Regions from separate parts of the Arthrobacter sp. lap29 genome, predicted to be linked through region 2. Evidence: riboswitches for the same ligand, from Rfam matches in the RefSeq annotation. Region 2 holds a riboswitch; the other holds the start of a gene.
The links. A riboswitch is a leader RNA that binds a small molecule or an ion and turns the genes downstream of it on or off. The one in region 2 is predicted to bind cyclic di-AMP.
Positions count from the first base shown of each region.

Region 1: another riboswitch for cyclic di-AMP. It lies ahead of RY113_RS09305 (M23 family metallopeptidase); the one in region 2 lies ahead of RY113_RS07335 (transglycosylase).

Region 1 covers NZ_JAUCEK010000004.1:364,443-380,316, reverse strand. Annotated here, with positions in the region: gene RY113_RS09350 (sulfatase-like hydrolase/transferase) at 1-1,063, shown strand, start outside; gene RY113_RS09345 (class I SAM-dependent methyltransferase) at 1,095-1,928, opposite strand; gene RY113_RS09340 (DNA repair helicase XPB) at 2,012-3,661, opposite strand; gene RY113_RS09335 (helicase-associated domain-containing protein) at 3,654-5,423, opposite strand; gene RY113_RS09330 (hypothetical protein) at 5,444-5,683, opposite strand; gene RY113_RS09325 (cold-shock protein) at 5,883-6,263, shown strand; gene RY113_RS09320 (DUF3027 domain-containing protein) at 6,275-6,784, shown strand; gene serC (phosphoserine transaminase) at 6,914-8,041, opposite strand; gene RY113_RS09310 (metal-dependent transcriptional regulator) at 8,272-8,967, shown strand; cyclic di-AMP (ydaO/yuaA leader) riboswitch at 9,070-9,331, shown strand; gene RY113_RS09305 (M23 family metallopeptidase) at 9,337-10,146, shown strand; cyclic di-AMP (ydaO/yuaA leader) riboswitch at 10,297-10,498, shown strand; gene RY113_RS09300 (NlpC/P60 family protein) at 10,503-11,300, shown strand; gene RY113_RS09295 (MDR family MFS transporter) at 11,442-13,121, opposite strand; gene RY113_RS09290 (TetR/AcrR family transcriptional regulator) at 13,380-14,060, opposite strand; gene RY113_RS09285 (NTP transferase domain-containing protein) at 14,235-14,921, shown strand; gene RY113_RS09280 (DUF6457 domain-containing protein) at 14,925-15,263, shown strand; gene RY113_RS09275 (molybdopterin molybdotransferase MoeA) at 15,274-15,874, shown strand, end outside.
Region 2 covers NZ_JAUCEK010000003.1:387,897-403,770, reverse strand. Annotated here, with positions in the region: gene RY113_RS07385 (ATP-binding cassette domain-containing protein) at 1-448, shown strand, start outside; gene RY113_RS07380 (dihydrodipicolinate synthase family protein) at 523-1,452, shown strand; gene RY113_RS07375 (ROK family protein) at 1,630-2,562, shown strand; gene RY113_RS07370 (N-acetylmannosamine-6-phosphate 2-epimerase) at 2,594-3,280, shown strand; gene RY113_RS07365 (ABC transporter ATP-binding protein) at 3,507-4,442, shown strand; gene RY113_RS07360 (YhgE/Pip domain-containing protein) at 4,439-6,475, shown strand; gene RY113_RS07355 (histidine phosphatase family protein) at 6,493-7,014, opposite strand; gene RY113_RS07350 (winged helix-turn-helix domain-containing protein) at 7,126-7,962, opposite strand; gene RY113_RS07345 (MFS transporter) at 8,609-9,883, opposite strand; gene RY113_RS07340 (MarR family winged helix-turn-helix transcriptional regulator) at 9,884-10,384, opposite strand; cyclic di-AMP (ydaO/yuaA leader) riboswitch at 10,605-10,808, shown strand; gene RY113_RS07335 (transglycosylase) at 10,812-11,516, shown strand; gene RY113_RS07330 (SUMF1/EgtB/PvdO family nonheme iron enzyme) at 11,483-12,274, shown strand; gene upp (uracil phosphoribosyltransferase) at 12,330-12,968, opposite strand; gene tadA (tRNA adenosine(34) deaminase TadA) at 12,991-13,485, shown strand; gene RY113_RS07315 (hypothetical protein) at 13,536-13,994, opposite strand; gene RY113_RS07310 (DNA glycosylase AlkZ-like family protein) at 14,005-15,177, opposite strand; tRNA gene RY113_RS07305 (tRNA-Ser) at 15,246-15,335, shown strand; gene RY113_RS07300 (hypothetical protein) at 15,707-15,874, shown strand, end outside.

The sequences.
Region 1 (15,874 bases), on a different contig from region 2:
AGTGCATTACGGCAGCGAACACCACGGCCACCGCGGCACCCCTCCGCAACACGGCTACGACGAATCGTTTTACGGCCTGGCTGGGGAATCCATGGGCCGGCTCAACTACCTGCACCACTCGGAGGAGTCGGTGGCAGAGTACGGCGAGGCCGCATTCCCCATGGCTGTCCAGCCTCTGTGGAACGGCGAAGAACCGCAGGAGCTCGAGGGCTTCCTGACTGACGCCATTGGTGAGCGGACCCGCCAGTTCGTGGCCGAGCACGCGCAGACGCCGTTCCTGGCCACCGTCGCGTTCAACGCCGTCCACAACTTCTGCTGGCAGCTACCCGCCGAGGAGCTGGAGAAGCGCGGGCTGCCCGCCTACGAGGACTGGAACCCCGGCGCCGGTGAGTACATTGACTGGTATGACGGCGCCATCAGTCCGCACCTGGAAAACGGCCGCGCCTACTATTTGGCCCAGCTGGAGCTCATGGATGCCCAAATTGGGCTCATCCTGGACCAACTCGATGAGCTGGGCCTCACCGAGGACACCATCGTCATCTACCTCACTGACAATGGCGGATCCACCTGCAACTACGGTGTGAACCTGCCGCTACGTGGGACAAAGTACACCCTGTGGGAAGGTGGCGTGCGCGTGCCGTTCCTCCTGCGCTGGCCCGGGCACGTGGAGGCCGGCACCACGCTGGCCGGGCTCACGAGTTCCATGGACATCCTGCCCACGGCAATGGCTGCAGCCGGCGCGGACCCGTCCCGCTATGCGTACAGCGACGGCCGCGATCTGCTGGCCACATCCAGTCACGACGCCCTGCATTGGGACTGCGGCTGGCAGTGGTCTGTGCGGCGTGGGGACTGGAAATTGGTGTGGGTTGAGCCCGGCTCGCCCGTCGCGGAGGCCATCAGGGAGGTGGAGCACGCCGAGCCCGGCAGCGGCTTCTTCCTGGCCAACCTGGCTGCGGACCCTGCCGAAACCACCAACCTGTACGACGCCGAACCAGCCCTCGCCGCTGAACTCCTCGCCTTGCACGAGGCTTGGGGGAGACACGTGGGCGGGGCCTGCGTCTAGGACGGGCGAATCTAGTGCTGGAGTGCAGGGTTCAGCCCAGGTGGGCGTATATTTCCACGGGTGCCAAAACCCCTGACCGGAAGGCCGCCAGCAAGTTCACCATGGCGGGCAAATCCACCCCGGCAGGTCCTCCTGAGCTGGTGGCTCTTTCCAGAAACGCAATTCCCGGAGCCAACGGTTTGGCCTCCCTGTCCACAATGAATCCGGTCTGGGACAGGGCGTCGCTATAGGCGAGCGGAGGCTGCATAAAGGAAGTGTCCGCCGTGAGTGCCCACGGCAGCGGATACCCTTCAACGTCCCCGCCCATGAGCATGACATCGTAAATGGCGAAGACACCGCCGGGACGCAGTACCCTGGCCGCCTCGGCAAAGACGGTGTCCTTGTCCTGGATGTTCATCCCCACATGGATCAGGAGAGCCACGTCAAAGCAATCATCGTCGAAGGGCAGTGAGAGGATGCTCCCCTGACTGAACGCCACCTGGTCAGTGAGTCCAGTGCGGGCCGTGAGTGAGCGGGCCAGCTCCACGAATTCCGGGGTGAGGTCCACGCCGTGAACGGTGGCACCGAAGCTGTGGGCTATATGGCGGGATACCCCGCCGGTACCTGACCCCAAATCAAGGACCCGGGTGCTGGCATTGATGCCCGACTGCTGGGCTATGCGCGTGGTTGCGGCTGCCCCACCAATGTGGAGCTGGTCTGCGCCGTGCAGATCGGCTGGGGCAAAGTGCTCGGGGTTCCCGCCGCCGGCCTTAATGATCCCCAGTAACTGTTCCTCTACCTTGCCGCGTCCGTAGTGGGCGGCAACAGACTCCTCGGTGTTCATGGCGTCTCCCTTGGCGCGAGCAAAGTGCGGAGGGCCCCGCATTTTTTGATCCTACTCCGCCGAGTGCCAACCGACACGTGGCAAGTTCGGCGGCCAAGTTAATGCGCCTTCAAAAACTGTAGTCTTTAGCGAATGTCCGCGGCGTCAATGATCCGATAGGCGTAGCCTTGTTCGGCCAGGAAGCGTTGGCGTTTGGCGGCGAACTCGGCATCCACGGTATTGCGGGCCACGAGTGTGTAAAAGCGTGCGGTCCGGCCATCCTTCTTGGGCCGCATGAGCCGGCCCAGGCGTTGCGCCTCTTCCTGCCTGGAACCAAAGGATCCGGAGACTTGAATAGCCACTGAGGCTTCCGGCAGATCGAGGGAAAAATTGGCCACCTTGGAGACCACCAGCACCGAAATAAGGCCCTGCCGGAAGTCCTCAAAGAGCCGTTCGCGTTCTGCCACCTTCGTGTTGCCCTTGATGAGGGGTGCATCCAGCCGTTCCGCCAACTCGTCGAGCTGGTCCAGATACGTGCCCATCACCAGGATTTGTTCCCCGGGATGCGCGGCCACAAGAGCCTGGGCAACAACCGTCTTCGCCGGTGAGGTAGCCGCCAAACGGTACCTCTCGCCGTCGTCCGCTGTGGCATAGGCAAGGTGCTCGGGCCGGGAGAGATCAACACGAACCTCAACACAATCTGCTGGGGCAATATAACCCTGGGCCTCAATTTCCTTCCAGGGGGCGTCAAAGCGCTTGGGGCCGATCAGGGCGAACACCTCGCCCTCGCGGCCATCCTCCCGCACCAAGGTGGCGGTCAACCCCAGACGACGGCGGGCCTGCAGATCCGCGCTCATGCGGAAAATGGGGGCAGGCAGAAGGTGAACTTCGTCGTACACCAACAGTCCCCAGTCATGGTCATTGAGCAGTTCCAGATGCGGGTAGATGCCATTGCGGCGCGTGGTCAGGACCTGGTAGGTGGCGATGGTGACGGGACGGACTTCCTTCACGGCACCTGAGTATTCGCCAATCTCCGACTCCGTCAGTGAGGTGCGTTTGAGCAGTTCCGCTTTCCATTGCCGGGCTGAGACGGTGTTGGTGACAAGGATCAGGACGGTGGTTCCCGATGCCGCCATGGCCGCCGCGCCCACAATGGTTTTGCCGGCACCGCAGGGGAGCACTACAACGCCTGATCCTCCGGCCCAAAAATTCTCCACGGCCCGGCGTTGGTAGGGGCGTAACGTCCACTGTCCCGGCGCCGTGCCGTCCGTCAGCGCTATCAGGTGCGCCGTCCCGTCAACATAGCCGGCAAGGTCTTCGGCGGGCCACCCGGCCTTGAGTAGCAGGGCCTTGAGCTCGCCGCGGGCAGAACCATGCACCACCGCCGTCAGCGGATCAATGCGGCTACCAAGCAGCGCGGCAACCTTTTTGGTGTGGCTGACCTCGGCCAGGATCATCTCATCGTCACTGCGTAGAACCAGCCCGTGCACGGGGTCCTTCTCAAGCCGCAGCCGGCCATACCGGGCCATAGTCTCGGCAATATCCAGCAGCAGCGGGTGCGGCACTGGATAACGGGAGAAGCGCAGGAGGGCGTCCACTACATGCTCGGCGTCGTGACCGGCGGCACGCGCATTCCACAACCCCAGCGGGGTGATCCGGTAACTGTGCACGTGCTCCGGCGCGCGCTCCAGCTCGGCGAAGGTGGCAATGGCGTGGCGAGCCTCGTACGCATCCGGGTGCGCCACCTCCAGCAGAATCGTCTTATCCCCTTGAACAATCAGCGGGCCATCAGCCACGGAGCTCCTCTCCTTCCAGCACGTCCACACTCTGAATTCGGTGAATACTAAAACGCCGGGGCGCGCCGGTGTCAGCCAGGCGGGTGAGCAGCAGCCCACCCGAAAATGAGACTGGCACCGCCGTCACGTGTTCAGTTACGCCTACATTATTGACCGCATGAACCCGTATCTTCAATCCGCAGGCAACAGCTCGGCGCACCCCCTCCAGCACCAGGGCGGGCCCTACCTCACCCTGCCCTGCCTCATTTTTCCCGGCCGTATTTTTCCCTGCCGCCCGTAAGAGTGCCAGCTGTGCTTCCACTTCTTCGAGAAGTACGACGCCGGAGCCTGGCCATGGCGCGTCCCCCACCCAGTGCGGGGGTGCCGGTTGCTGGGGTGCAAAAAGGCATTGTGTGGGAGTTGGCGCCAGCGTTCTTTGCGCCCGGGCCGCTTCCGCAATAAGAAATTCCAATGATGGTGGCACAGTTGTGCTTGAATACCGTTTGAGAAAATTTAGGATGGTTTCGGCGGACATGCCAGCTCCCATGGCAGCGGTCAGGGACAATTCGCTGAAACGGAAGATTCCGGCCGGACCCCGCCCCTCCACAACGCTCACGCACCTCAGTTGTGCCGCGATGTGGGGAAGGAGGGGCCCCGGGGCGATGGCCGTGAGATCGCCTTGAATGACAAAGCGATCAATCGCCGCAGGCAAGAGCTGCGCCACAGCGCTCGCAGCCTGTAACCAATCGTTCCGGGCGGCGGCGTCCCCGGCGCAACTGCAGGCCCCGGCGCCCGTCAGACCCAGCCATTCCAAGTGGGTGAGTAATTCCGGAAGTGCTGCCACCTCCGCCGTTGCTGTACGCGGGTGATTCCACAAATAAGATTCCACGACTGAATTCAGGCTCAGGGCCCCGGCTGAGGTGATCCCGGAGGGCGAGACAGAGGTGGTGGCAGAGCTGGTGACGGCGACCGGGGCACAAGCCGGTCTGCCAGCCACCACTGACAGCAGCCTCGCCCTGCTAGTTAGTGCTGGCTCGCCAGCTGTTGCGGGGGAGCTAAGCCAGGACCGGATCAAGCCCACCCATTGCTCCTGCCGTTCCAGCTCGCTCCACCAAGGGGCTGCCCACCGCCAGTCCCGGGTGGAAGTCTGGAACGTCAACAGCCCTGCCGTGGCGCACAGGTCCAGAAGAAAATGGGTGTGTAGTTCATCCGTTTCCAAGTTTTGGGCCACGAGGCGCACTGTACGTGCCGCGAACTGGCCACTGCGAAGCGCCTGCAATGGTGTGTGCGCAGCGAGGTCCGCGAGCGTATCGACGGATCGTAACAAGGCATCTGCGGCACTTCCCGCCGCGTTCTTGCACACAGCCTCGGTGACCGCACGCACCACAGGTTCGGGCGGAAGAGTTGAGGAGGGCATCTGCGGGTTGGGAACAAGGGCCAGGGGAAGCACATAGGGGGCATGCATGTAGTGCCCGGTCCCGGCGTCGTCCGTCTGGTTATCCGTTTGAAGGAGCAGTAGGCCGCGGGCATAGAGCTCCGGCATAAGGGAAGAGTTGGGGGAAGTCTGAGCATTCCACGGGCCGGTTCCAAGGTGTTGCAGGGCCGGGGCGTTGAGTGCATCGAGGGCGCGGGAAATGCAGGAGGCGGTGGAAAGCCGGGCAGCCAAGGCCGCGAATGTGGGCACCGGCGGGTTCAAGGCATCGGGGCGCAGCAGCAGAAGTTTGCGCAGGGCCGGCTCCGGGCGGTTGGCAAGATCCGCCGCAAACGCCGCCAAGGTGCCCATAGAGCAGCGAGTCAGGCGGGTTAGGAGCGGCGGCGGGCGGCCACTGCGTACAGGACGCTGGTGCCCATCATCAGGAAGGCTGCGGGAAGGGCGAGCATGGCAATCCAGTTGAATCCGGGCCAGGGGAGGCCGCCGGCCCACTTGCTGATAAGAACCACAATGAGGGCGATCAGGGCGATGACAGCCAGCGCCATGGCCGTGTAATTGAAGATCGCCCAGCCGCGGTTCAACCGTTGCGGGGCAGAAAAATGGGGGCTCATAGTCATAACGCTAACAGCGGACAGGTGTGGCACAAAGCCACACGGGTTTCATCAAGGCGGTAACCTAGTACTCAGTAGAGCTGCACAACCCGCCATTGCAGGCACCGCCCGCCAGATTCCCGGGACCGGGAACGGCGTAGAGCAACCGCGCAGGCGCGGAATGCGTTTCACGAATTTCAACTTTTAAGGGGTAAAGCAAGTGCCTATCGGCAAAGTGAAGTGGTACGACAACGAAAAAGGCTTTGGCATCATTGCCGCCGACGACGGCCGCGAGGTGTTTTTGCGCGCGAACGCCCTGCCCGCCGATGCCGGTGACATCAAGCCCGGCATGCGGCTGGAATTTGGTGTGGCGGATGGGCGCAAGGGCGCTCAGGCCATGGCCGCGAAGGTTCTAGACCGCAGCGCCTCCGTGGCGAAGGCCAAGCGGATGCCCGCCCGGGATCTTGCACCCATTGTCCAGGACCTGCTTTCCCTGCTTGAACACTCGGTTGGTTCACTGACCAACGGCAAATATCCTGACGGCGACGCAAGCAAGATTGCTGCTGCGCTGCGCAAGGTTGCCGACAACTTCGACGCGTAACGGTGCCCACCATGACCGAAATTCCCAGCACTACAACCGCCATTCCTGCACCGCTGCCCGGTGTTCCGGCGTGGCGGGTGGGAAAGCCGGACGCTTTCCTTGCGGCCGACGTCGATACTGCGCGCGACGCGGTGTTGACCATTGCCGATGGTGCGTTCATTGGCAAGCATCTGGGTGCCCGCAGTGAAGGTGTTCGCTGCGTGAGCCACTTGTTCGAATCTCTTCAGCCGGGCTATGCCGGGTGGGTGTGGTTCGCTTCCTTGAGCCGGATTGCGCGTGGCAAGTACTCCACTGTCAATGAAGTGGGCATGTTGCCTACAGAGAGCTCTGTATTGGCACCGCCGTGGGTGCCTTGGTCTGATCGGGTTCGCCCGGAGGATCGGCAAGAGGAAGAAGAAGCGGCTGCCGCTCTGGCTGCTGCCCATGGGCCGGCTGGGCACGGGCACGCTGAGCACGGTAGCGATACTCACTCGGAGCACGGCGGCTCAGAAGACGGCGCCTCAGAAGACACAGAAGACTAATTCCCTAACGCCTAGCAAAAGCAGTTAGTACACAGTAGGCACAGTAAAGGCCCCCACCGTTCTCCGGAGGGGGCCTTTACTGTGTTTACTTTGCCTGCTGTGCCTTCGTGGGCTGCTGGCTAATTGCTATTAGATGTTTTCGATGACGAACTCGATGCACTTGATCAATGCTGTGATGTCCTCGGGATCGATGGCTACGAACGTGGCGATGCGCAGCTGGTTGCGGCCCAGCTTGCGGTAGGGCTCGGTGTCCACAATGCCGTTGGCGCGCAGCACCTTGGCCACGGCAGCGGCATCGACGGATTCATCGAAGTCGATGGTCACAATGACGTTGGAGCGGTCCTCGGGGTTCACCACGTACGGGCTGGCCACGGCGGATTCCTCGGCCCAGGTGTACAGGCGTCCGGCGGAATCCGCGGTGCGAGCCGAGGCAAAATCGAGGCCACCGTTGGAGTTGAGCCACTGCACCTGGTTGTTCAAGGTGACAAGTGTGGAAAGCGCAGGCGTGTTGTACGTCTGGTTCAACAGCGAGTTATCAATGGCGGTCTTGAGGTTCAGGAAGTCCGGCACCCAGCGGTCGGAGGCCGCGATGCGGGCGGCACGCTCCAGCGCGGCGGGAGAGAACAGGCCAAGCCACAGCCCGCCGTCGGAGGCGAAGTTCTTCTGCGGGGCGAAGTAGTAAACATCGCTCTCACGCACGTCCACGGCTAGGCCACCGGCTGCGGAGGTCGCATCGATAAGGATCAGCGCACCGTCATCGGCACCGGCCACGCGCTTTACGGGCGCGGCAACACCGGTGGAGGTTTCGTTCTGCGGCCAGGCGTAAGCGTCCACGCCGGCCTCGGCAACAGACACCGGACGCGTGCCGGGCTCGGCCTTGATGATGGAGGAGGCGGCCAGGAACGGGGCGTTGTTGGTGGCGGAGGCAAACTTGGAACCAAACTCACCGAAGGAGAGGTGCTGTGCCTTGTTTTCCACCAGACCAAACGCCGCAACATCCCAGAACGCGGTGGATCCACCCACGCCGAGAATCACCTCGTAATCGTCGGGTGCATTGAAGAACTGCTTCAGGCCGCTGCGGACATCGCCCACAAGGTTCTTCACGGGCGCCTGGCGGTGGGAGGTGCCAAGCAGTGATGTGCCGGCTTCGGAGAGTGCCGCGACCTGCTCGGGACGGACCTTGGAGGGGCCGGCGCCGAAGCGGCCGTCGGCCGGGTGCAGGTTGGCGGGAATGGTGAGGGGCGTGGATTCGCTCACAGCTGGCTCCAAAATTTAAGCGATGGAAGTTTCCTTGGTTGATCAAGGACTCTTGCCAATTCTGCCGTAGAAGTTCGCTGAGCGGAAAAATGAGTGGGAAACGAAAAATATTGTTCAACGGAGAACGGCTGCCAGGGATGGACTGGTTACCAACAGGTATGGTATTCAGGCTAACGTAGAGATGAAAAGACTTTGCTCAATATTCTTGCCCAAAACAGGAGGATGCTGCCGTGGCCGATCTGATTGACACGACTGAAATGTATTTGCGGACCATCCTGGAATTGGAAGAAGAGAGCATTGTGGCTCTACGGGCCCGCATCGCCGAACGCCTTCACCATTCTGGGCCCACAGTCTCCCAGACCATTGGGCGGATGGAACGCGATGGCTTAGTGATCGTCTCCGGTGACAGGCATCTGGAACTGACCACAGCCGGCCGTGAGAAGGCAACCCGTGTCATGCGCAAACACCGTCTGGCGGAGCGGCTTCTCGCGGATGTTATTGGTCTGGACTGGGCTTATGTGCACGAAGAAGCCTGCCGTTGGGAACACGTCATGAGCGAAAGAGTTGAGCAGCGCTTGTTCGACTTGCTAGGCCACCCCAAGGAATCGCCGTACGGAAACCCCATTCCGGGGTTGGAAGAGCTAGGTGGCGAAGTGGCGCCCTTATTTGCTGCCGGATTGGTCACACTCGTTGCTGCCATGGCCGCCTATGCTCCCGAACAGGAAGTGATCATCCACCGGCTGTCCGAAAGGATACAGGTGGAGCCCGAGCTCCTGCTCCAATTGGATGAGGGTGGGCTGCGCCCAGGGGCCCGTATCTCCCTAGCCCAGGTGGGCGAGTACATCTCCGTACGGGTTCCCGGCATTGAAGGCGCCTTGGAATTGCCGCCAGAAGTGGCATCCCACGTGTTCGTCTCCATGGGTTAAGAGATTTTTGACACGGCATTTTCAATAGAACAGGTAACGGAATTGTTACGTTTACCGCTTGTGCCGTATAGTATTTATCTGACGCCGTAATCAAAGCGTTACCGTTCTGCGACACCGAACCTTGCCTTCGCAGCCCGGCCAGTAATCATTTAGGCAAGGGCGGGGGAACCACTTTTGACGGCCCAATAGGCCGTCTTGGGGTGAAGTCCACACTCGAATGCAATACCCGCAACAACCCTGACGCAGCATCCTGTTGGACTGCGCCATGGCTATGCGTGTGCCTAAGGGCGTAGGCCGGATCGAAAGTTACACTCTCTGATCCGAATCCGACAGCTAACTTCGCAGGTGCTTTATGTAGAGAGGTTTTTAGTGTCAGAGGTTAAACAGCGGGGACGCCGTCGCGCGTCATCGCAGGCAACTCATGAGCTCATGTCAGTGCCCGGGAGCCGACGTGAACTGATTGCCGCAGAGCGGGCAGCTGCCCCTTCAGGAATTTCAGTAGCCCAGCTGCTGCGTGCCGGAGCCTCCAGCGGCGCCGGCCAGAAAATGGGTGTTGCCATGGCAGCCACAGGCCTGGTCCTGGCTGTCACGCTTCCCTCAGCCCAAGGTGCGGATGAATTCCCCATGGATGCTGCAGCCGCGGTTTCACTGGAGAGTCCAGTCACAGCCGGCGCTCAGATCCCCATTACTTTTGCTACTCCGGACATTGCCAGCGCCCTGAATCCCGATGGTCAACTGAAGGAAACGCTGAAGGTCAACGCCTCCAACGTGGCCCCTCAGGCGGCCAAGGGAACCCTCTCAGCGCCCCTGAAGCACATTGAGACCACCTCACCCTTCGGAAACCGCATCAGCCCCATCACCGGCCAAATCGGTGAACAGCACACTGGTCAGGACTTTGCCGCCCCGTGCTCCTCCGACGTTTTTGTTGCCGCAGGCGGCGTAGTGACGTTCGCTGGCTGGCACAATTACGGCGGCGGCAACAGGGTTGTTGTGAACCACGGTAACGGTCTGTCCACTTCCTACAACCACATGAGCAGCCTCGGCGTCAAGGTGGGGCAGAAGCTTGAGCGCGGAGACCAGGTAGGCCTCAGCGGAACAACGGGCGCCTCCACAGGCTGCCACCTCCACTTTGAAGTCATTATTGACGATGAAGTTGTCGATCCCATGGGTTGGCTCTAACTCCTCCACAGGCCCTTTTAGTTACGACTTAGTCACAGGACCGTGACCTGAACGTGACATTGGGAAAAATCTGTTGTACCGTCGTAATCGCGCCAACTTTGAATCAAGTCGGCGTCCATGAGTTGATTGCCTAGCTCTGCCACTACTCATGGTCCGTTCGTATCAATCGTCTGGCAGGGGCGGGGGAACCAATAATCGGGATTCGCGTTATTTTTGCGAAACCCTAGGGGTGAAGCCGCGAAGCGTTCAAACACTGAATAGGAAGAAATTCCTTACGTGCGCCAACGTGGAGCGGCCGGGTGACTCCCATCCGAATCCGACAGCTTACCTCGCAGGCTTTGGGAGAGGAATCCTTCTTGGCTTCAAACACTGCCCTTGGGCGCCACCGCGCCGAGGTTGTTAAGACCAGTCCGATCTCCACCCTCACGAAAGCCGTCAGTTTCAATGTCGGTGGGGTTGGTCGTCAGGCCGCTGTAATCGCAGCAGCGTCAGGATTGGTACTGACTTCAGGTATCGCCGCAAACGCTGCAACTCCCACCGTGGAGCGCGCTTCCGACGGTGCTACCACGCTGAACCTGAACACGGAACTTGCTTCCGCGATCACGGCAGCATCCACGGTGAAGATTTCCTTCGCCACCCCCGCTATCACCTCCACCCCGGCTCCTGTAGTAGTTGAAGAGCCGGCAGTTGTAGAGGCCCAGTCCAGCGAAGTTGAAGCAGTAGCAGCACCTGCAGTAGCAGAAGCAGCAACAGCAGCAGCAGCTCCGACGCTTACCGTTGCTAGCCCTGAGCCGGAAGCTCCCAAGGTAGTAGCCAATAGCGGAGTCGGCTCAATCATTGCCAGCGCTGCCTTGGCTCAGCTTGGTGTGGTTCAGGACTGCACCGCGCTGGTCCGCAACGCTCTGTCTGCTGCAGGGATTTCCTGGGTAGGCTGGCCTGGTGACTACCTGAACAAGGGCCGGCTAGTATCCCAGGGCGAAGCCCAGCCCGGCGACTTGATTTACTATGCAGATGGTGGCGTGGGCCTGGCCCACATTGCTGTTTACATTGGCAACGGCCAGGCAGTTCACGGCGGTTACATGGGAAACACCCAGATCGCCGGAGCCAGCATACCGGGAGCCTCGGCACCGGTCTTCATTGCAGTGGGTCACTAAGTAGTACCAGCTTTCGTGCTCAAAGCCCCGTCATTCGACGGGGCTTTGGCATTTAATCCCTCGTCTATCCGGGGAGTACCCGCGGTCCCTGAATATTCGAGCGCTGTGAGCATCCGGCTACCTGGGAAGTATTCCGCGCGTCTAAGCCGGGAGTATGCGATGAACAGTGAGCTCCTGATCCGGCACGTCTAGAGCGTCCGGACCGGCACCCTCCGGACCGGCACCCTCAGCGTCGGCGCCGTGTGCACCCACCCCATCCCTGCCTTGGGCATCCTCGGCGGGTCCGCCATGGTGGATGGAGGTGGCCAGCGGAATTTCCTTGACGAACATTAACAGGATTCCGGCCAGCACAAGTAGCGGCACCATGTAAACATAGATGGGTGTCAGCGCGTCACTGTAGGAGCCGATCACCACGGTGCGCAATTGCTCAGGCAGCGCCCGTACTATAGCCGGTGTCAGAGAGTTGATGCCGGTGCTACCGCTGCCGCCGGACGCGCCAGCCGGGATACGCTCTGTCAGCAGTGTTGCCAGCCTGTGAGCAAAGAGGCTCCCCACCACGGCAGAACCCAGCGAAGCGCCGATCTGGCGGAAGTAGTTGTTGGATGCGGTGGCCATGCCAACCTGCGAGTTGGGGAACTGGTTTTGCACAATCAACACCAGAATCTGCATTGAGGTGCCCAGTCCAATTCCCATAAGGGCCAGGTAGCAGCAGATCAACCAGACCTCCATGGTGGCGGACATGGTGGAGAGCAGTACCAAGGCAATAGCCACAATGAACATGCCCGCAACAGGGAGCCACTTGTACCGCCCGGTGCGGCTGACGATCTGCCCCGACAGGATCGAGGTGACCAGCAAGCCAGCCATCATGGGGATCATGAGGAAGCCTGCCTGGGTGGCATTGGCTCCCGTGACCATCTGCAAGAACGTGGGCATGTAGGCCAGTGTGCCGAACATGGCAATTCCGGTGATGAGCCCGGCCGCCGTCGTTAGGTTAAAGTTGCGGTCCTTGAAGAGGTGCAGTGACATGATGGGATGCTCAGCCCTGCTCTCCACCCAGACGAACAGGCAGGCGGCAAGTACCGTGCCTGCACTCATACCAATGATCTGCGGGGAACCCCAGCTGTACTTGGTGCCGCCCCACGTACTGACCAGTACCAGAAGCGTGGAGGTGATGCCAAGAAGTGCCATGCCAGCCACATCCACACGGACCTTAACCTTTGGATGGGCCGGCAGTCGCAGGAAGAAGATGGCGCAGACAATGGCGAGCAAGCCCAGCGGGATGTTCATCCACAGGCCCCACCGCCAGCCGATCCCGTCGGTGAACCAGCCACCCAGCAGCGGCCCGGCCACCGAGGATAGGGCAAACACGCCACCTAGGATACCCATGTACCGGCCACGTTCACGGGCGGGAACAACATCGGCAATGATGGCTTGAGAGAGCAGCATCAAACCGCCGCCACCGAGGCCCTGAACACCGCGGCCTATGATCAGCCACGTCATGTCAGGTGCCAGACCGCCCACGATCGAACCGAGAATGAACACTGAGATGGCCCCAATGAAGAGGCCTTTACGGCCCATGAGATCGCCCAGTTTGCCGTAAATGGGAAGCATGATGGTGGAGGCCAAAATGTAGATCGTGATGACCCACAGCATCTCGTTGACGCCATTGAGCTCGCCAACAATGGTGGGAAGCGCCGTGCTGAAAATTGTTTGGTCAAGGGAGGCCAACAGCATGGTCAACATCAGTCCTGCGAAAACCAGGAGAATGCTGCGGCGATCCGATGCTGCGGGGGGATTCACAATTTTGGTAGTTGAAGTCATGGCTGATTCCTAGCGGCCGGATGATGTGCAGGAGTTTTTGGGTATCTATTGTCAAAAGTAGTACGACGCCGTGCCGTCGCCTTGGCCGGTCACGCCGGCTTTGCGTTGGGGGCGGTGCTCAAGGGGTGCAGTGCCCCCGGAAGTGAGTGGATCCGGAAGTGCAGTGCGCCCGGAAGTGAGTGGATCCGGAAGTGCAGTGCCCCGGAAGTGCAGGGCGCCTCAGGTGTGGGGCGGGCCAGGCGGCGGGCGCCTGAGTGCTCAGGGCCAGTGTTCGTTGGTGGTGACCCGCTGGATCAGTGCGGAGGTGGTGCGCATGAGTGTTTCCCTAGTCGCGGTGAAATTGCCAGCAACCCATTTTTGCAAGGCAAACCGCAGAGCCCCGGAGGCCAGGGCAACCACCATATGCGCCTCGTCCTCGAGATCCGGGGTGTCCGTGGTGCTGCGCCCCTCGTGCTGGAAACGCTCCAGAACGTACCCCGCAAAGATTTCTTCCATTTCACTGATGCGGGACTTTTCCCTATTTAGCAGCTCGGGTGTTTGGTAGATGAGGCGGTGCCTGCCCTGGAACAGTTCCAGATCCGTTTCCGCTGCGAGGAAGGTGCCGCAGATGAGTTCAAAGAGTTCACGGAACACACTGGGCCCGGCGCCTTCCACGAAGTCCCTGTGTTGTTGCGCCGTGGGCAGTGGCTTATGGGCACTAATGTAGGCGCCTTCCTTGCTGCCAAAGTAGTTGAAGAAGGTGCGCGGGGAGACGGTACTTGCGGCACAGATCATCTCCACTGTGACGTTTTCATAGCCGTGGGCTAGTCCCAGTGCAATGGCTTCGCGGCGAATGGTGAGGCGGGTCGCGGCACGTTTTCTACTCCGCAAAGAATGCTGATCGGAATCATCATCGGAGCAGAGTTGAGATGCTGTGTGGTTCGGCAGATCAATTTTCATGACGGCTCCAAAATAAGGTGCGCAGTCTGTGCCACGCTGTTCCGTTGGGCACAAAGTCAGAATAATTGCAGTTCCTGCAAATTTGCAATGAGTGCACAAATACTTTTTCATTTTTCGCTGAGCTCTTGAGGGTGTGGAGAATTCTCAGCTGCTCAGTGCCGATACTATGGCCCCATGACTGACATTGACGGAGGAGATTTGCACGCCCTGATCCTGGCCGGCGGACTCTCGCGAAGACTGGGCGGGGTGGCCAAAGCGGGGCTCATGCTCGAGGAACAAACGCTACTGGCACGCACGGTGGACGCTGCCGCGTGCGTCATCGCAGCCCACCGGACCACGGCGTCCGGGGCAGGAAAAGGCGACGGTGGCATCGCCGTCGTGGGTCCAGTGGAGAAGATTGCTGGCTGGCTGGCAACTGCCAAACACCGCGGGCAGGCGGTGGCGGTGCAGGAGAACCCGCCCTATTGCGGTCCGGCGGCCGGCATTGCTGCGGGTACAGGAGCTTTGGCAGGAGAGTCCGGGCATGTTTTAGTCCTTGCCTGCGACATGCCCCATGCTGGCGAGGTGGCACGTCTTTTGGTGGCAAAACTTGCTGATTGTTCGCCCGGTGAGGGGGTCATGGCTGTGGCTGCGGGCAAGCAGCAGCCGTTGGCGGCCATCTACCCGCTGGCGGAACTACGTGCGGCGGCTGATGCGGCGCGGGCATCACACAGACTGGAGAATGCTTCGGTTTTCTCCCTGATTGCTAGGCTGAACATGTTGGAGGTTGCTGTACCAGCGCAGCTGACGGCAGACATTGATACTTGGGCGGACGCCCGTTCGCAGGGGATCGCGGCCGGGCCGCCCGCTGCGGAAGGATGAGCGTTGGAAGATCACGACGAATTATTGCAAAAGTGGACGCATACATTGCTGGATGCCTTTGAAATTGGTGACCTTGAGGTCGACGTGCACGCTGTCTTAAACGTGGCAGGGGTTGCGGCGCATTCAATCGTGCGTCCGGCAGCACCGCTGACCACCTTCATTGCCGGGTTGGCTGCCGGTTTGGCAGCAGGTTCGGGCCAGGCCACCGAGGAGGCAGCCATGAAGGTAACTCTTCGGATGGCGAAGCAGTTGGCGGCAGCACAGGCGCCCGCGGCTGAAGACGCCACTGGCGCCACTGACTCCGCAGGCGCTACTGACTCCACTGACTCCGCAGGACAATAGGGCGACCAAGATGAATCGTGCCAGTATGGCAGCCGGGGAGGTTGCCAGAGATGCCCCTGAGGGGGTTGCCCAGGCAACAGCCGCTGAGGGGGTTGCCGCGCAGGCTGCGAAGTCGCGGGCGCTGCCCCTTACGTGGATCGAAGCCCGCGATCACGCGTGGAGTGTGGCCCGTCCTTTGGCTGCCCACACTGTTCCACTCGCACTGGCTGTGGGGCGAATTCTCGCGGCAGATGTAGTCTCCTGCCACGCCATGCCACACTATGCATCCTCAGCCATGGATGGGTGGGCGGTTGCGGGGAGTCCGCCATGGATTCTGGCCGAGAAGGGCAGTCGGATCACCCCGGGGCAGGCCGCACCTATAGTCACCGGTGGGCTGATTCCTCCCGGCGCCAAGGCTGTGCTGCGCAGCGAATCGGGCGAGATCTCCACCGACGAGGATGGCCTGCCGATTTTGGTGCGTGGGGCTGGTGCCCGTCCGGGAGAGCCAAAAAACGGCCAGCACATCCGCCCTGCTGGTCAGGAGGCTGCTGAAGCGGAATTGCTGATCAAGGCAGGAGTCATGCTGAACCCGGCACACGTATCACTGGCCGCCCTGGGCGGACTCGACGAAC
Region 2 (15,874 bases):
CGATCCCTTGGTGATTCACGGGATCGGTAATGGCGCTTCCCGTTTGGCCAAGGTCCACGAGCTGCTGGCCCTGGTTGGCTTGCCGCAATCGGCAGCCGAGGTCACGCCGTCGCAGGTTTCCGGTGGACAACGCCAGCGTGTGGCCATTGCCCGCGCACTGGCGCTTGGCCCGGACATCATGGTGGCGGACGAGCCCACCTCCGCACTGGATGTTTCCGTCCGTGCACAGGTACTGAACTTGCTCTCTGACCTGAAGAAGGAACTGAACCTGGGCATGGTTTTTATCAGCCATGACATCCAGACAGTGCGCTACGTTTCAGACCGCATTGCCGTCATGTACTACGGCCAGATTGTTGAAGAGGGCTCCGCGGAGCAAATCTTTGACAACCCGAGCAACGACTACACGAAGAAGCTCCTCGGCGCCGCGCCGTCGCTGCTGCACCTCTAACCCCACCCACGCCCGATTGGGCGCGGTCCCCCCCAAATTTTCCACTCAATCAATACAATTTTGGAGCAATTCACGTGACTACCGTCGCATCCCGTTTCCAGGGCGTCATCCCGCCCGTCTGCACCCCCCGCACAGCTGAAGGCGCCATTGACGTCCCCTCGCTGGAAAACCTGACCCGCCACCTGCTGGACGGCGGCGTGAGCGGCCTATTTGTCAACGGCTCCTCAGGCGAGGTCACCCACCTGACCAACGCTGAGCGCGATACCGTGCTGACCACCATTGCCGGCGTCAACGCCGGACAGGTCCCGCTGCTGGTGGGCGCCGTTGAGCAGACCACCAACCGCGTGATCGAAGAAGCCGCTCGCATGGTGTCCCTCGGCGCCAACGCAATCGTCGCCACCAGCCAGTACTACGCCATCAGCAACGCCGAGGAAAACGGCCGCCACTTCCGTGCCATCGCCGCGTCCGTGGACGTCCCCGTCTTCGCCTATGACGTTCCCGTGCGCACCCACTTCAAGATGCCCACAGACCTGCTCGTGGAGCTGGGTCGCGAAGGCATCATTGCCGGCGTCAAGGACTCCTCAGGCGATGACGTCTCCTTCCGCCAGCTGCTGATCGCCGCACGCGACATCCCCAACTTTGACATCTTCACCGGCCACGAAGTAGTTGTTGACGGCGCTATGCTGGGCGGTGCCCAGGGCATAGTTCCCGGCCTGGGTAACGTTGACCCGGCCGCCTACCGCCGCCTGTACGACCTCACTGTCGCAGGCGACTGGGCCGGTGCTGCTGCAGAGCAGGACCGCATTGCCGACGTCTTCAACATCGTCTACACCCCGAAGGCTGGCCGCGTATCCGGCAACGCCGCCGGCTTGGGCGCGTTCAAGACCGCACTGATGCTCATGGGCGTCATCAAGACCAACGTCATGTCCGCTCCCATGCTGCCCCTGGATGCGGATGAAACCGCAGCGATCAAGGTCATCCTGGAGCGCACGGGCCTGATCTAGTCCCCACCCGCTCCCCAACCTCGTTCCTCGGCCGGGGCCCCTCGCGGGCGTGGGCCCAGGAACGAGGTACTTTATTTGCAATTGACCCGCAGTAGTGGTTGAAAAAGCGCCGATTTCGTCGCTTTTCAACCACTACTGCGGGTTAGTTGCTAGGTTTTTTACTTTGAAGGAATTTACATGCGGTACGTAGTTGGCGTTGACCTAGGCGGAACCAAAACAGCTGCCGGCGTTGTGGCAAGTGACGGCTCGGTCCTGCTCACGGAGCAAATTCCCACCCTGAACCGCGATGGTGGCGAGGCCATCTTGGATGCCACCGCCGCGCTGGTCCGTTCCCTCGTGACCAGCGCAGCCGCCAAAGGCGCTGTTGTCGAGGCCGTGGGTGTGGGTTCTGCCGGTGTCATCAACGCCGCCGAAGGCACCGTCATCTCGGCCACCGACGCCATTCTGGGGTGGAGTGGAACCGCTATCGCGGCGGGGCTGACGCAGCGGCTGGGACTGCCCTGCGCCGTGGTCAATGATGTGCATGCCCACGCACTGGGCGAGGCCGGCCACGGGGCCGGCGCAGGCGCGGCCACCGCACTCATGGTCGCTTTTGGAACGGGCGTAGGCGGCAGCTTTGTCATTAACGGCCAGCCCGTTCTTGGCGAACACTTTGTGGGTGGCCACATGGGGCACTTCGCCTCACCATTGGCGGTCCACCGCGGCACCCCGTTACCGTGTTCCTGCGGCCACGTGGGCCACGTGGAAGCCATTGCTTCAGGCCCGGCCATCCACGCCGCCTACCGCCGCGATGGCGGAAGTGCCACACTGGCGGACACCCGGGCCGTATTTGAGTCAGCCCGAGCAGGGGACCATCTGGCATTGAGTGTCATCGCCAAAGCTGCCACGGCAGCAGGGCAAGCAGTGGGTGGATTGATCAACATTTTGGATCCAGCAGTGGTTGTTGTCTCCGGAGGACTGGCGGACGCCGGCGAGCTGTGGTGGGCTGGTATGGAAACGGCTTTGCGTGCTGAACTTCTGGCGCCGCTGTCCCAGGTGCCCGTGGTGCGTGCGAGCCTTGGAAACACGGCCGCCATTGTGGGCGCAGCATCCTTGGTCCTTGACCACTAAATTATTTTTTTCAGCTTTTCTAGGAGTCACGATGACACTGAAATTGACCAACTTTGATGCCCTTGCCGGGCAGCTTGTAGTGTCCGCCCAGGCGTACCCGGGCGAACCCATGCGCGATCCTCGCACCATGGCCCAGGTGGCGGCGTCAGCCGTGACCGGAGGCGCTGCGGCCATCCGGGTCCAGGGCATTGCGGACATCCAGTTCACCCGGGCCGCCGTGGAAGTTCCCGTGATTGGGCTCTGGAAAGACGGGCACGACGGCGTCTTCATCACCCCCACGCTGCGCCATGCTCTCGCCTGTGCCAGCGCCGGTGCGCACATTGTGGCCATTGACGGAACCCGCCGGCCCCGTCCTGACGGCCTGAGCCTTGAAGAGACAATTGCGGGCGTGCACTCGAACTCGAACTCCCTGGTCATGGCAGATTGTGGTTCCTTCGAAGATGCCGTTGCCGCGGCCGAGGCTGGGGCGGATTTGATCGGCACCACTTTGGCCGGATACACCGATGATCGGCCCAAAACTGACGGCCCGGACCTGGAGCTGATCGCCCAGATTGCCGCCGCCAACTTGGGGGCCCCGCTCATCGCTGAAGGCCGCATCCACTCCCCCGCCCAGGCCCGCGCAGCCATGGATGCCGGCGCCTTTGCCGTAGTGGTGGGCACGGCCATTACGCACCCATCCTCCATCACCGGATGGTTCAAGGCAGCACTGGACGCCTAGGGTTTCCCGCCGCAGGCCCCTTCTGCCCGTCATTTACGACGGCGGAGGGGGCCTTCTGCGTGGCGTGCCGGAGCGCATCGGCGCCTGCCATCTTGACCCGTCAGAGGGAACCTGAGAAGCGCTTCATATGGAACAGTGACATGTGAGCATCCCACAAAATTTTGCACTGACTAGTCGGTTCTGATATTTTTATCCAGCTCACCCCCCTGTCAAAGGAGCGCCCCACATGCTCACCACCCACCAGCTGCATATTGACGGCCGGCATCACACTCTGCTGCCAGCCACCACCTTGGAAGCACTTCGGGGCGATTTGCTCCTGGTTCAGGCAGACGGCCAATCACGCCGCACAGCCCTTGCCCTGGCTCTGACAGGGCGGATAAAACCCTCCACCGGCACCGTCGCCATGGGACATGAGGGCTCCATGGCCACGCTGCGGCGCCGCAGCGCCATCATCGATGCCCCCGAGGTCAACGCGCCAGAACACCACCTCACGGTCCGCTCCCTCGCCTCGGAAGATCTGGCCCTAGTCCCGCTGAAATTCCGTGACCGAACCCGCCCCACCGAGTGGCTGGTTAGACACGGTTTCCGGGACATCCTGGATAAATGGGTGGAAGAAGTTGACTCCGGACGGCTCCTGCACCTCCAACTCGAGCTCGCCCTTGCGGACAGCTGCGTGGATCTGGTGGTCATCGACTCCCCCGACCGCCACACAGCCAACACCGACGCCTGGCTCCCCCTCCTCACCCGGCTCGCCACCGGCGAACTGGGACGCGGCGCTGACGCCAGCTCCGAGACCCCGCTGCGGCCACTCATCGTGGTAGCCGTGGTGGGCAGCATCCCCTCGGACTGGAACGGCCCCACGGCTGTTGCCGGTGAGGATATTGCCGGCGGTGTCGCTGACGGGGAAGCCGATGGGGATGGTAGCGAGGACGCCGACGATCAGGCCGGGCAGGATACAGGCGGGGTTGGGCTGGAATCGTCTTCGCGGCCTTCCGATCCTGGCCCGCAAGCGGCCTCCGGCCTCCCTGACACCGTTTCGGAAGACACCGTTTCGGAAGAGACCGTTTCACTCCCCACCACCGGCATGGGTGACGATGTTGAGCCCACGGCAGGGTCCGGCGTCGTGCTTGAGCGCACTAGCGATCCAGAGGAAAGCAAATGACCATCCTGCGATTGGCCTTATCCGAACTCAAGCGCATGACGGGCGGGATCCTGCCCAAGCTGACAATTGTGGCCATGGTGATGGTCCCGCTGCTCTATGGGGCCGTGTATTTGTACGCCAATTGGGATCCGTACGGCAACCTTGACCAGCTCCAGGCCGCGGTAGTGGTCCAAGACGAAGGCGCCGTGACTAAGGACGGCAAGGAACTGCGGGTAGGCGAAGAAGTTGCCCAAACCCTCATCAAAGACCACAAGTTCGATTGGCAACTCGTGGCCACCCCCGAGGAGGCAAACAATGGGGTCAAAGACGGTGAATTCGCTTTTGCCCTGATCATCCCCAAGGACTTCTCAACGAATCTGGCGTCTCCAGAAAACTTCGATTCCGCCACGCAGGCCATGATGAGCGTGACCACTAATGACGCCAACAACTATTTGCTGACCTCCATTGTGGATAAAGTAGCCACCCAGGTTCATGCCTCCGTTGCCCAGCAGGTAGGCGAACAGACCGCCAACTCCCTTCTCACCGGCTATGGCACCATCCATGCGCAGCTTGTGAAGGCTGCTGACGGGGCGCAACAATTGGCGGACGGAGCCGCCACATTGGACACCGGGGTGGGCACGCTCAAGGGAGGTACCTCGGATCTCCTCACGGGAGCCGAGCAGCTGGCAGCTGGACAAAAGGACCTGGTGGCCGGGACCAAGCAGCTGCAGGCCGGGGCCTCTGCACTGAACACCGGGCTGGGCCAGTTGGAGACGAAAACGGCCACCCTACCCGATGATACGCAGCAACTCTCTGATGGTGCGGCAGCAGTTTCAGGAGGCAACGCCGCCTTGAACTCTAAGGTTCAGGGCGCCATTGGATCGGCCGAGAAGCTTGACGACGCCGTCAACACCGCCATCAACAACAAGCTCGATTCGCTGGTCACGGACGGCACTCTGACTCAGGAACAAGCAAGCACGATCCGTACCCGGCTGGAGACAGCCGCCACAAGCCCCGCCATCTCTGACTTGAAAAACCAGCTCTCCGCCAGCGCTGAAGATGTGCAAAAGCTCGCTACCGGGGCCGCTGCGGTTGCCGACGGGGCCAAAAAATTGGCAGGCGCTACGCCGGCGCTCACCACGGCTATTGAGCAAGCCCACGCAGGGGCCGGGGAACTCTCAACAGGCGCCGGCACTCTTGCTGATGGTCAGCTCACGGCCCTAGATGGCGCAGAAGCGCTGGCAGCGGGCGCCAAGAAGCTGGATACCGGCGCGGGTGATCTGAAGTCAGGATCCAGCAAACTCTCCTCAGGGGCCAACGAACTGGCCAAGCAATTGCGCAGTGGCTCAGGCTCGGTTCCTAACCCCAATGACAAGGACAAGGAGAACGCGGCGGGTGTCATTGCCGATCCCATCCGCATTGACTCCGTATCCCAGGCCCAGGCGGCCAACTACGGCTCAGGTCTGGCACCGTTCTTCCTGGTGCTTGCCTTGTGGATTGGCGCCTTCATGCTGGTGCAGGTGATGCGTCCGCTGACGGTGCGGGCCTTGGCCTCCAACGCCCCGTCCTGGAAGATTGCCATTGGCGGCTGGCTGCCCTTTGCCGCGGTGGCCACCGCACAGGCGCTGCTGCTCTACGCCGTGGTGCACTTTGGGCTGGGGCTGGAACCAAGCCACCCGTGGCTCACCCTGGGCCTGCTCATGCTGGCCTCGCTGGCCTTCACGGCGCTGATCCAGGGGATCGTGGCCCTGTTGGGGACACCTGGGAAGTTCGTGGTGCTGATCCTGCTGGTGCTCCAGCTGGTCTCCTCCGGCGGCACCTTCCCCTGGCAGACAACCCCAGAACCCCTGCACATCATGCACCAAGTACTGCCCATGGGCCATGTTGTGGAGGGCATGCGCCACTTGATTTACGGCTCTGAGATTGCAGCGCTGGTGCCAATAGTCCTGGGCCTACTGGGCTACATGGTCCTCGGTTTCGTGATGGCCTGGGCAGCCGTCCACCAGAAGAAGACCTGGACACTGAAAACCCTCATGCCCGAGATGGAGGCCTGAGCCACCCGGCAGAGTGGCTAACGCGGCACCACAAAGTTCACCAGCGTGGCGTCCTGACCGTCAAGGGTGGCCCAGTCGCCACTGTGCTCAAACACGGCAAACGCACTCGTGGGAAACCCTGAGGCCAGATCCATGTAGGCGTCCTGGTCTGATTCCCGCGACGCCAACCGCAGCGCCAGCGACTGGATACCTGGCATGTGGCTGATCACCATCAGGGTACCCACGGTTTCTGGCACGTGATTGATGACCGAAAGCATCGAGGTGGCTCCGGCCGCATAGAGGCCCGATTCCAGCTTGGGGGTGGGTGCCTTCTCGCCGAGCTGCTGGCACACCCAGGTACACGTCTGACGGGTGCGCAGCGCTGATGAGCACAGGATAAAGTCCGGGACCACCGAGTTTTCCATCAGCCATCTGCCAGCCAGGGGCGCCTCGGTATGGCCACGTTGGGCCAGTGGCCTGTCATGGTCTTCTACGCCCAGCGGAAATGCCGCCTTGGCGTGGCGCATTAGGATCAGCCGCTTAATGTGGTGTTCGCTCATTCTTCTAGTTTAGTGAGTGTTAGAAGTGCACAACGGCGGATTCCCCGCCCAGGTGGGGAATCCGCCGTCGTGCATGTTCAGGAGCGCTACTAGAGCCTTCAGTTATGGGCGTTAGATGGAGTATTCCGGCGCAGCCCAAACAACCACTTCGGGGTGCTCGTAGAAGCGGTAGCCTTCGCCGCGGACGGTGCGCACGGTGTTGGCCAGGCGGCCCAGTTTGGAGCGCAGGCGGCGGATGTGCACGTCGATGGTGCGCTCGTTGGGGACCTCATCGGCGTTGGACCAGAGCCCGCTCAAGAGTTCGTCGCGGCCTACGGTACGCGTGCCGTTTTCCACAAGGTAGTTCAGCAGCTCGAACTCCTTGAAGGTGAGGTTCAGGGTATCGCCGTCCAGGTGTACTTCCCGGCGGGCCAGGTCAATCAACACGCCAGTGGGGCGCTGTTCCGCGGCGGGGGTGCGCACGGGTTCCTGACGCTGGCGGCTGGCCACTGTGGGATCGCCGAAGGTGGAACGGACCACGTCCAGCGGGGTTCCCACCGCGTCCGACGGCGCAATCGCCACCGCTGCATAGCTTTGGGCCTGCGGGACAAGGGTTTGTGCGTAAGCACGAATGTCCTGTGCAAGCTTGGCCAAGGACGTTCCCGCAGCGGCGGCCGTGTCCTCGTCCACGCCCACGTACAGCACAAAGCCGCGGGCAACGTTATCGGGGCTGACGCCGCGGAGCACATCTGCCTCGCCGCCGGCAATAACGGGCGTGGGCGCCGTCATGGGGTTGCTGTCAGCGGCCGGGACGGCGCGCAAGCGGGCAGCGGCGCTGGGAGTATCGGCGCGGTAGCCGGCGTGCTCTTGGTGTGAGCTGCGGTATCCAGCACCTTGGCTGGTGTTGCGGGCAACGGCCTTGGCGGCGTTGCGGACAGAGATGTGGACGTATCCGGATGCTACTGACATTGAACTACCTAGGTGTATGGCCGTGTGAGGACGGCGCGAATGCTTCCTGTGGTTCTGCCCCTACAGAACCGAAAAGCCCTGTCTCCAGAGCCGACCCAAGGGCAAGGCTAGCTGCACGTACCTAACGCGTGGTGCGCTGGGATGGCTGCCAGGAATGTGAGCTAGGACTGCATTCGACAACCACGCGTAAACCGTCCGGTCGATCCGAGGCGGGCAGTTGCTGCGGCTGCAGAATTTACTGAGTGGGTGTTCACACTTGCCAGTGTCCTACGTAACAAAGGGAACTTGCAAGTAACATAGCCCCAAAGTGTCCACGATGTGAGATTGTGCTCTAATTTGTGATCAAGCCGATACTGTTGCTTTGCTCTCACTTTGTGGCCATATGACGCTTTGCGTCAAAGAAAATAACATTATTGAGTGCTTTGAGATCAATAAGTTCGAACAATATGCTCATTCGTATAAATTTATTCAGCGCGTTCAAAAGCATGGCTAAGATGCCCTCGGCAAGTTGGCCGGTCCGCCCAGCTTTCTCCCAGATTTTCACGCTAGGTAAACAGATGTTTACTTAGAGGACCCCGGGCGCTCACTGTTTACTTTTGCTGCTCGCTGATTGCTCCGGCTGATTGCTGATTGCCGATTGCTCTGGCTATCCCGCCGTGTGGCGCAGTCCCCGCACCATCCACGCAGGCCGCAAACTCTTGAATTGATCCCGCAGCCGCACATTATTGCGCCTGTTCATCAAGAACAGTGCGGCCAGGCCCGCCACGAACGCCACAACGGCCCCCATCCCCAGTGACCACCGGGCCCCAAACTCGGTGGCAATCCAACCAACAAGTGGTGCCCCAATGGGTGTCCCACCTTGAAGGACCACCATGTACACAGCAAGCACCCGGCCCCGCATGGCAGAATCGGTGGTCAATTGCACGGTGGTGTTGCAAGCGTTCATGAATGTTAATGAGGCCAGCCCCACGAGGATTAGAGCCAGCGCGTACAGGACGTAGCTCGGCATCAGGGCAGCTATGCCCACTGTGACACCGAAGGCCAAAGCACCGCCAACTATGTACATCATGCGCATGTTCTTTCGCCGGGCCGCCAGTAAGGCCGCACCCAGCGTGCCAATCGCCATGACGGAGCCGAGCAACCCGTACTCCCCTGGTCCCAAGTGGAACACGGTGGTGGCCATGAGTGCGTTGGTGATCTGGAAATTCATGCCAAAGGTGCCCACCAAAAATACTAGGACCATGATCATCAGAAGATCTGGCCGCTGCCGAATATAGACCAGTCCTTCGCGGATCTGCCCCTTGGCTCGGGGCACATGTACCGCGGGGACAAGTTCTGCGGTACGCATCCGCCACAAGGAAAAGATGACGGCGGCAAAGCTGGCGGCATTGATAAGAAAGGCGGGGCCCGTGCCCACCAGGGCAATGACCAGACCGGCAACGCCGGGGCCTGCCAGCCGAGCTAAGTTGAAGGAGGCACTGTTCAGCGCAACTGCGTTGGGTATGTCGTCCTTTCCAACTACCTCAGAGACGAAGGCCTGACGTGACGGTGCGTCAAAGGCACTGGCCACACCCAGAAGAAGTGCCAGTACATATACATGCCACAGTTGTACAGCCCCCGTAACAACCAACATTCCCAACAAAAACGCACAAAGTCCCATGGCTGTCTGTGTGATGAGCAGCAACTTGCGCTTGTTCACCCGGTCACCGAGCAGCCCGGCGTAGGGACCAAGGAAGACAATGGGCAGGAACTGTAGGCCCGTAGTGATGCCGGCAGCCGTTCCGGAATTGTGGGTCAAAACGGTCAGAACCAACCAGTCTTGGGCAACACGCTGCATCCACGTACCAATATTGGACACCAAAGCCCCTGTTACCCAGAGCCTATAGTTATGCACTTTCAGGGCGCGGAACATGGAGTTCATCTAGGCTTTCACCTCTTGCATGCCCATCTCTGGTGCGCTCATAGCTTGCAGAATCATTGAGGCCTCATGGAGCGTGGCCTGCTGTGCGGGAGTAAGCGCCGCTAGCCGCTGCGCCAGCCACGCAGTCCGCATGGACCGTGCCTGCAGCAGGGCCGCACTTCCAAGGCTGGTGATACTAATACGTACCTGACGTTTGTCCAGCGGGTTTTCCCCACGGCTCACAAAACCGGCCACCACCAGATCGTTGACGATCCTTGTCATGGACGGGGCCGCAATCTGTTCCCGGGCGGCCAGTTCTCCCACAGTGCGGGGCGCACCCATGAGTCCGGCAAGTACCGAATAGCGCCCGGGGCTAAGTTCCCCGGTGGCTGCCTCAGCCCGGATCCGCCTCGAAGTACGCATTACTGCCACGCGCAGTTCCGCGGCTAAGGGGCCAGTATCAGGGGTGTGGTCCAAAATGGTGCCGTCAGGGGCGGTATTGTGCTGGGAAGTCTTAGCCATCAGTGCTCATCTACCTCATTGCAAATCTGCCTAGTTAGAAACTAGTTTCATATATCCTCCTTGCAACTCTAGATCCTTAGCATTGCTAAGTAAATATTACGTGGCTCACCCGCTACAAAGGTCGTTACCATAATGTGACATAGGGTTCCGGTTCGGTTACGCTGGCAGAAGTGCCCGCTGAGCCACCATCGGCTCTTGGCATCAATGGACGGATCGCCGAGCTCTGCCCCCGCCCATTTCCCAACTTCTCCATGGCAGAGACGGGGGACCCATTATTTGCGGGCCTTCCTCACTTGGAAGCCCTTGGGGTTAAGCCAGTGCAATAACAGCCGATTATGAGCAGTGAAAGCTGCCACGGACCATTGCACGGCCGGATTCTCTAGTCCGTTCCCGACAGCTCACCTCGCAGGCGTAGAGAGGCTCCTCCATGTCTTCAACCCCCCAGCGCGGCCGTCGCCGCGCCGAGCCTGCCAGCCGCCGCCGCCCCTCGGTCCTGCGCACCTCGGCCTTCGCCACTGCCACCAAGTGCGTGGCAGCCGCATCGCTCGTAGGTGTACTTGTTGCGGCAGGCTCGGTGGCCTCGCATTCATCTAGTGATGATGCCGCGGCGAGCTCCATTGGCAGCTTGGCGTCAACCGTAGATCAGGGCGCCCCTGCCATCTCCGCTCCTACCGACGCAGCTATCAGCTTCTCCGGAATCACTGTCAGCTCAAAGCCCTCCCCCACGTCCGGCCCTATCGCCGCCGCTGTCAAAGCCGAAGCGGAAGCGGTCAAGCCGGTGGCGAAAGAGACACCCGCCCCGCCAGCCCGTGCCGGCGCCGTGGATGACCCCGCTGCAGCTCGGGCCTTCGCCTCAACCCAGCTGGCATCCTTCGGCTGGGGAGCAGATCAGATGAGCTGCCTGAGCCAGTTGTGGCAGCGCGAGTCCGAATGGCTCACCTCCGCCGAAAACGCCTCCAGCGGTGCCTTTGGGATCGCGCAGTCGCTGCCTGCCAACAAGATGGACAGCGCAGGAAGTGATTGGTCCACAAATTATGAAACTCAGATTCGCTGGGGAATGGGCTACATCCAGGACCGGTACGGTTCACCCTGCGGCGCTTGGGGCCACTCCGAATCCGTGGGCTGGTACTAATCCTGCACACGCTGGAGATTCCTGGCGGCACCATCACCTTACGTAATGCCCGCTCCGGGACACACCGCGAGGTGGCCCTGGCGCCCTTCACTCTGGGCCGCACGCAGATCACCCAAGCCCAGTGGCACAAGGTGATGGAGCATAGCGGGACCCCGTCAACCGCCGTCGGGCTTCCACAGCATGGGCTCACCTGGTTTCAGGCCGTGGACTTTTGCAATGCAGCCTCGGTGCAAGACGGCTTCACCCCGGCCTATGAAATCTGCGGGCGCAGCGTCGAGTGGGACGTGGCAGCACAAGGATACCGCCTGCCCACCGAGGCGGAATGGGAGTGGGCCGCGCGTGGCGGGACGCTCTCCGCGGTGTACGGCGAGTTGGCCCAGATTGCGTGGACTGCCCTGGACGCGGTTGAGGGGCCGCAACCAGTCGCCGGCAAAAAACCCAATAACTACGGCCTGTTTGACATGATCGGCAACGCTTGGGAGTGGTGCTGGGACTACGCGGACACGGCCCGCTACGGCGAGTACAGGAGCCTGCGCGGCGCCGGTTGGGATGATCCGCCGTGGAGTGCCCGGGCCTCGGTCCGCCGGGGCAGCGCCCCGGATGCGGTCCTTGAGGATGTGGGATTCCGGGTAGCGCGCGGGCCCGTGGGCGCACCGGGCTCATGTCTAGCGCAGGGCTGGTCCGCAGCCGCAGACAAAGAACGTGCGGCCATCACTGGCCCGCGCCCTGTGGGCTGGACACCGCTAAAATCCCGCTAGTGTCCCTCCAGCCCGTCCTCTCACACAGCCGTGAGCCGCATGCTAACGGCGAGAGTTAGTCCACCACGCCGTAGAGGCGGTCGCCGGCGTCGCCCAAGCCCGGCACAATGTAGGAGTTCTCATCGAGACCCTCATCAATGGATGCAAGCACAACGTGGACGTTGTCACGCCCGCCATGAGCGGCTTCCAGCTTCGCCAGACCTTCCGGCGCTGCGAGCAGGCAGATGCAGGTGATGTCCGCGGCGCCGCGGTCAAAGAGGAACTTGAACGCCTCAATCAAGGTGCCGCCGGTGGCCAGCATGGGATCCAGCACGTACACCTGACGGCCGGTCAGGTCCTCGGGCAGGCGTTCTGCGTAGGTAATGGCCTCGAGGGTTTCCTCATTGCGTGCCATGCCCAGGAAGCCTACTTCGGCGGTGGGCAGCAGGCGGGTCATGCCTTCAAGCATCCCCAACCCGGCGCGCAAAATCGGGACAACCAGTGGTGTGGGCTTGACCAGTCCAGTGCCCACGGCGGAGGTCACCGGTGTCTGAATATTGACCGGCTCCACCCGCACTCCGCGGGTCGCCTCGTAAGCCAACAAAGTCACCAATTCCTCGGTGAGCTGGCGGAAAACAGGTGACGGTGTGGTCTTGTCCCGCAGGACCGTCAACTTGTGGGCAATAAGCGGATGGTCCGCAACGAATACGCGCATGAATAAAAGCTACCATTGAGCCGTGCCCAACACCTCTGATTTCTACCCAATAGAGACAACCACCACGGCTTTGCATGATGGTTGGATGGGTCTTGCCCTTGACCAAGCACAGTTGGCCCTTGCCACGGCGGATGTGCCCATTGGCGCCGTAGTGCTTGGACCGGACGGGGAAATCCTTGGCGTGGGCCGCAATGAGCGTGAAGCCCACGGCGATCCCACGGCGCATGCGGAGGTAGTGGCGATCCGGGCGGCCGCCGCAAAGTTGGGTGAGTGGCGGCTGGCCGGCTGCACCCTGGTAGTCACGTTGGAGCCCTGCACCATGTGCGCCGGTGCCATAGTTCTGGCCCGGATTCCACGCGTGGTTTTTGGCGCGTGGGATGAGAAGGCCGGCGCTGCAGGGTCGGTCTTTGATGTGCTGCGTGAGCGCCGGCTCAACCACTGGGTGGAGGTATTCCCCGGTGTGCGCGCGGACGAATGCGCGGCACTGTTAAGGGACTTCTTTAGTAGCCACCGCTAGTAGCCTGCGGCCTCAGTGGCAACCCCCAGAAAATGGTTCAGTGGCTGCTCTTAGGGCTCGATGGTAAGCGTCTGCGAGGGCAGCACACAGGAAGCCCTGTGGATTTCTGCTGCGCCATGGCCCACCCTATTGTTCCGCCCCGTGTCATCGCACCAGTCCAGGTTATAAGGGAAGGCAGCCACAGATCCTGTGCCGGGGACGGCAGATTCGGGGAGGGTCACGGCGGTACTGAACCCGCCGGCGTCGTTCATGGGAGCCAGGGTGTCCACAATCTTTACACCGGAGCCATCCATGACTTCGAGCTGGATTTGCGCGGTGTCACCATAGCGAGGGTTGCATGTGGCATCATCGGCACTGATGGTGAAAGACTCTCCGGGGCGGGCAGCATCGGCGCTGAGCGAGAACGAGGGCGGCATGCAGCCGTCGCCCCCAAAGGTTCCGACCGGCTGGCCGCAGCCCGTTCCTGACAGGAGCAGCACTGCCGCCACAATTCCTGCTGCTTTTCGCATCACGGCCGCCTTACCGTTGCCCGGCCGCCGCGTTGAGTGCGTCGATGCGTTTTTGCCGGCTCGCGGGCGAGTCCAGGCTGAAGGAGCGGAAATCTCCCAGGTCTTCGCGGATGAATTCCTCCACCTCGGCTATGCGTTGGCTCACGGGGGCGCTCGGTGGTTCGAAGAGCCAGTGGGCAATTCTCTGCCCGCCTGGATCGTACTGCCACAGCCCTATGATCCGCCCGCGGTCCACGATGGGGTGATCCGGCAGATCGGCCTGCAGGGCAACTTTTGTTTTCAGGAGCGCACGGTCCCCGTCATCACCGGCAAAGTGCTCCACTGCGTTCCGGCGCAGCAGGAAGAGGGAATCAGAGCCAGCCAGCAACTGGATTTGCTCCTCTGGCGGGAGGGTGAAATCTTCGGCTGCCTGAACATCCCGTGGCAGCATCCACAGCCCCTCATGTTCTACTGCGTCCACAGCTTCCAGCGCCGCCTTTGTTTGCGCCACGGTGAAGGCTGTGAACCACTGGGTTTGCTTCAGCGTTGCCCCGCCGGTCCACCCCAAGTACTTCTCCATGAGCATGGCGCGCGCATCCTCTCCCGATTCATGGACAGGGCTCAGATCCCATGCAGTGTAGGCGTAGCGCTGCTGATCGAGCCTGCCGTTGACGGGTACGCAGCGAATGCGGCCATCAGCTTGCAGCAGCCCGAGCACTGTGGGCAGCGTGGTCGCTACACCCTTCTTCTTACCGGCATCGCCGAGGCTGCGCACCGCCTCACCCAACTGTTCCTTGAGCTGTTTCGGATCAAGCGGGCCGTTGGCGTCTCTTAGTATTTCCAGGGTCTGCGCCTCCAGCGCGGCCACTTCTCCACGTTCGACGCCGAGCTTGTCCAACACTTTCACCGTTGCCTCAGCGGCGCCCCGGCCAAGCGACAACGCCCACGGAAAATCGTCCTCGCCCAGCACATAGGTGCAGCCGCGCGCCGTCGGAAGTTCATGGATGCGCAGGGCCGCAACGTCGGCATCAGCTTGTTCCCGGCGAATGCCAGCACGGGCGAACAAGGTCAGGTAAGGGTTGGCGCCGCCCACGGAGCGGGCCCAGCCCGCCAGGCTCAACACCGTGGCGGCGTCGCTGCCGGCCAGTGACCCGTCAAGGCCTTGTTTGTGCCAGCTCCAAGCACGTCGCGTTGCGCTGTCCATGGCACCATTGTGCACCCTGGGCCCATGATTTTTGTTGTAGCGCTTTGACCCGGTAAGGTTGAGCCGTTGGTGACGTGTCCGAGCGGCCGAAGGTGCAACACTCGAAATGTTGTTTAGGTGAGAGCCTAACGTGGGTTCAAATCCCACCGTCACCGCCAATGAAAACCCCCGGGAAACCGGGGGTTTTCGTCATTTTTAGGGATTATCAGGTGCGTTTTCGGTGCAGATTGCGCTTGCCTGCCATCGAATCTCACGCAAGGTCCCCGCAAGCTGTGACTGCGCTCCTCTTCTCGCCAGGTTCGACGCTGAAGCCGGAATGATTACCGCCCCGTTCGCGCCTATCTTGCTGCGCAGGGAGTCTGTCTCCAGTGCGGAGGTGGAGAGCCTCACCCCCAGCGCCAGCAAAGTGGCTCTCGCGGAGATAAGCCGGTCAAAGTCCGACAACGCACGGCTCGTGGTCGCAAACGTTCGTGTCATAACCGCGACCATCTCGCGCTCATACCAGTTAGATTAGGACTCGATCATCGCGATGTACGATGCACTGCTGCGGGACACTACTCCTGAATACACAGGCCATTGGCGCAATGAACAGGTTTGGGTTGGCAGCGGCAGCATCTCCCGCCACGCTGCGACATTTGTGCCGCATCACCACACTCGGATCCCCAGCCTTATGGCGGACGTTCTCGCCTTCGCCCAG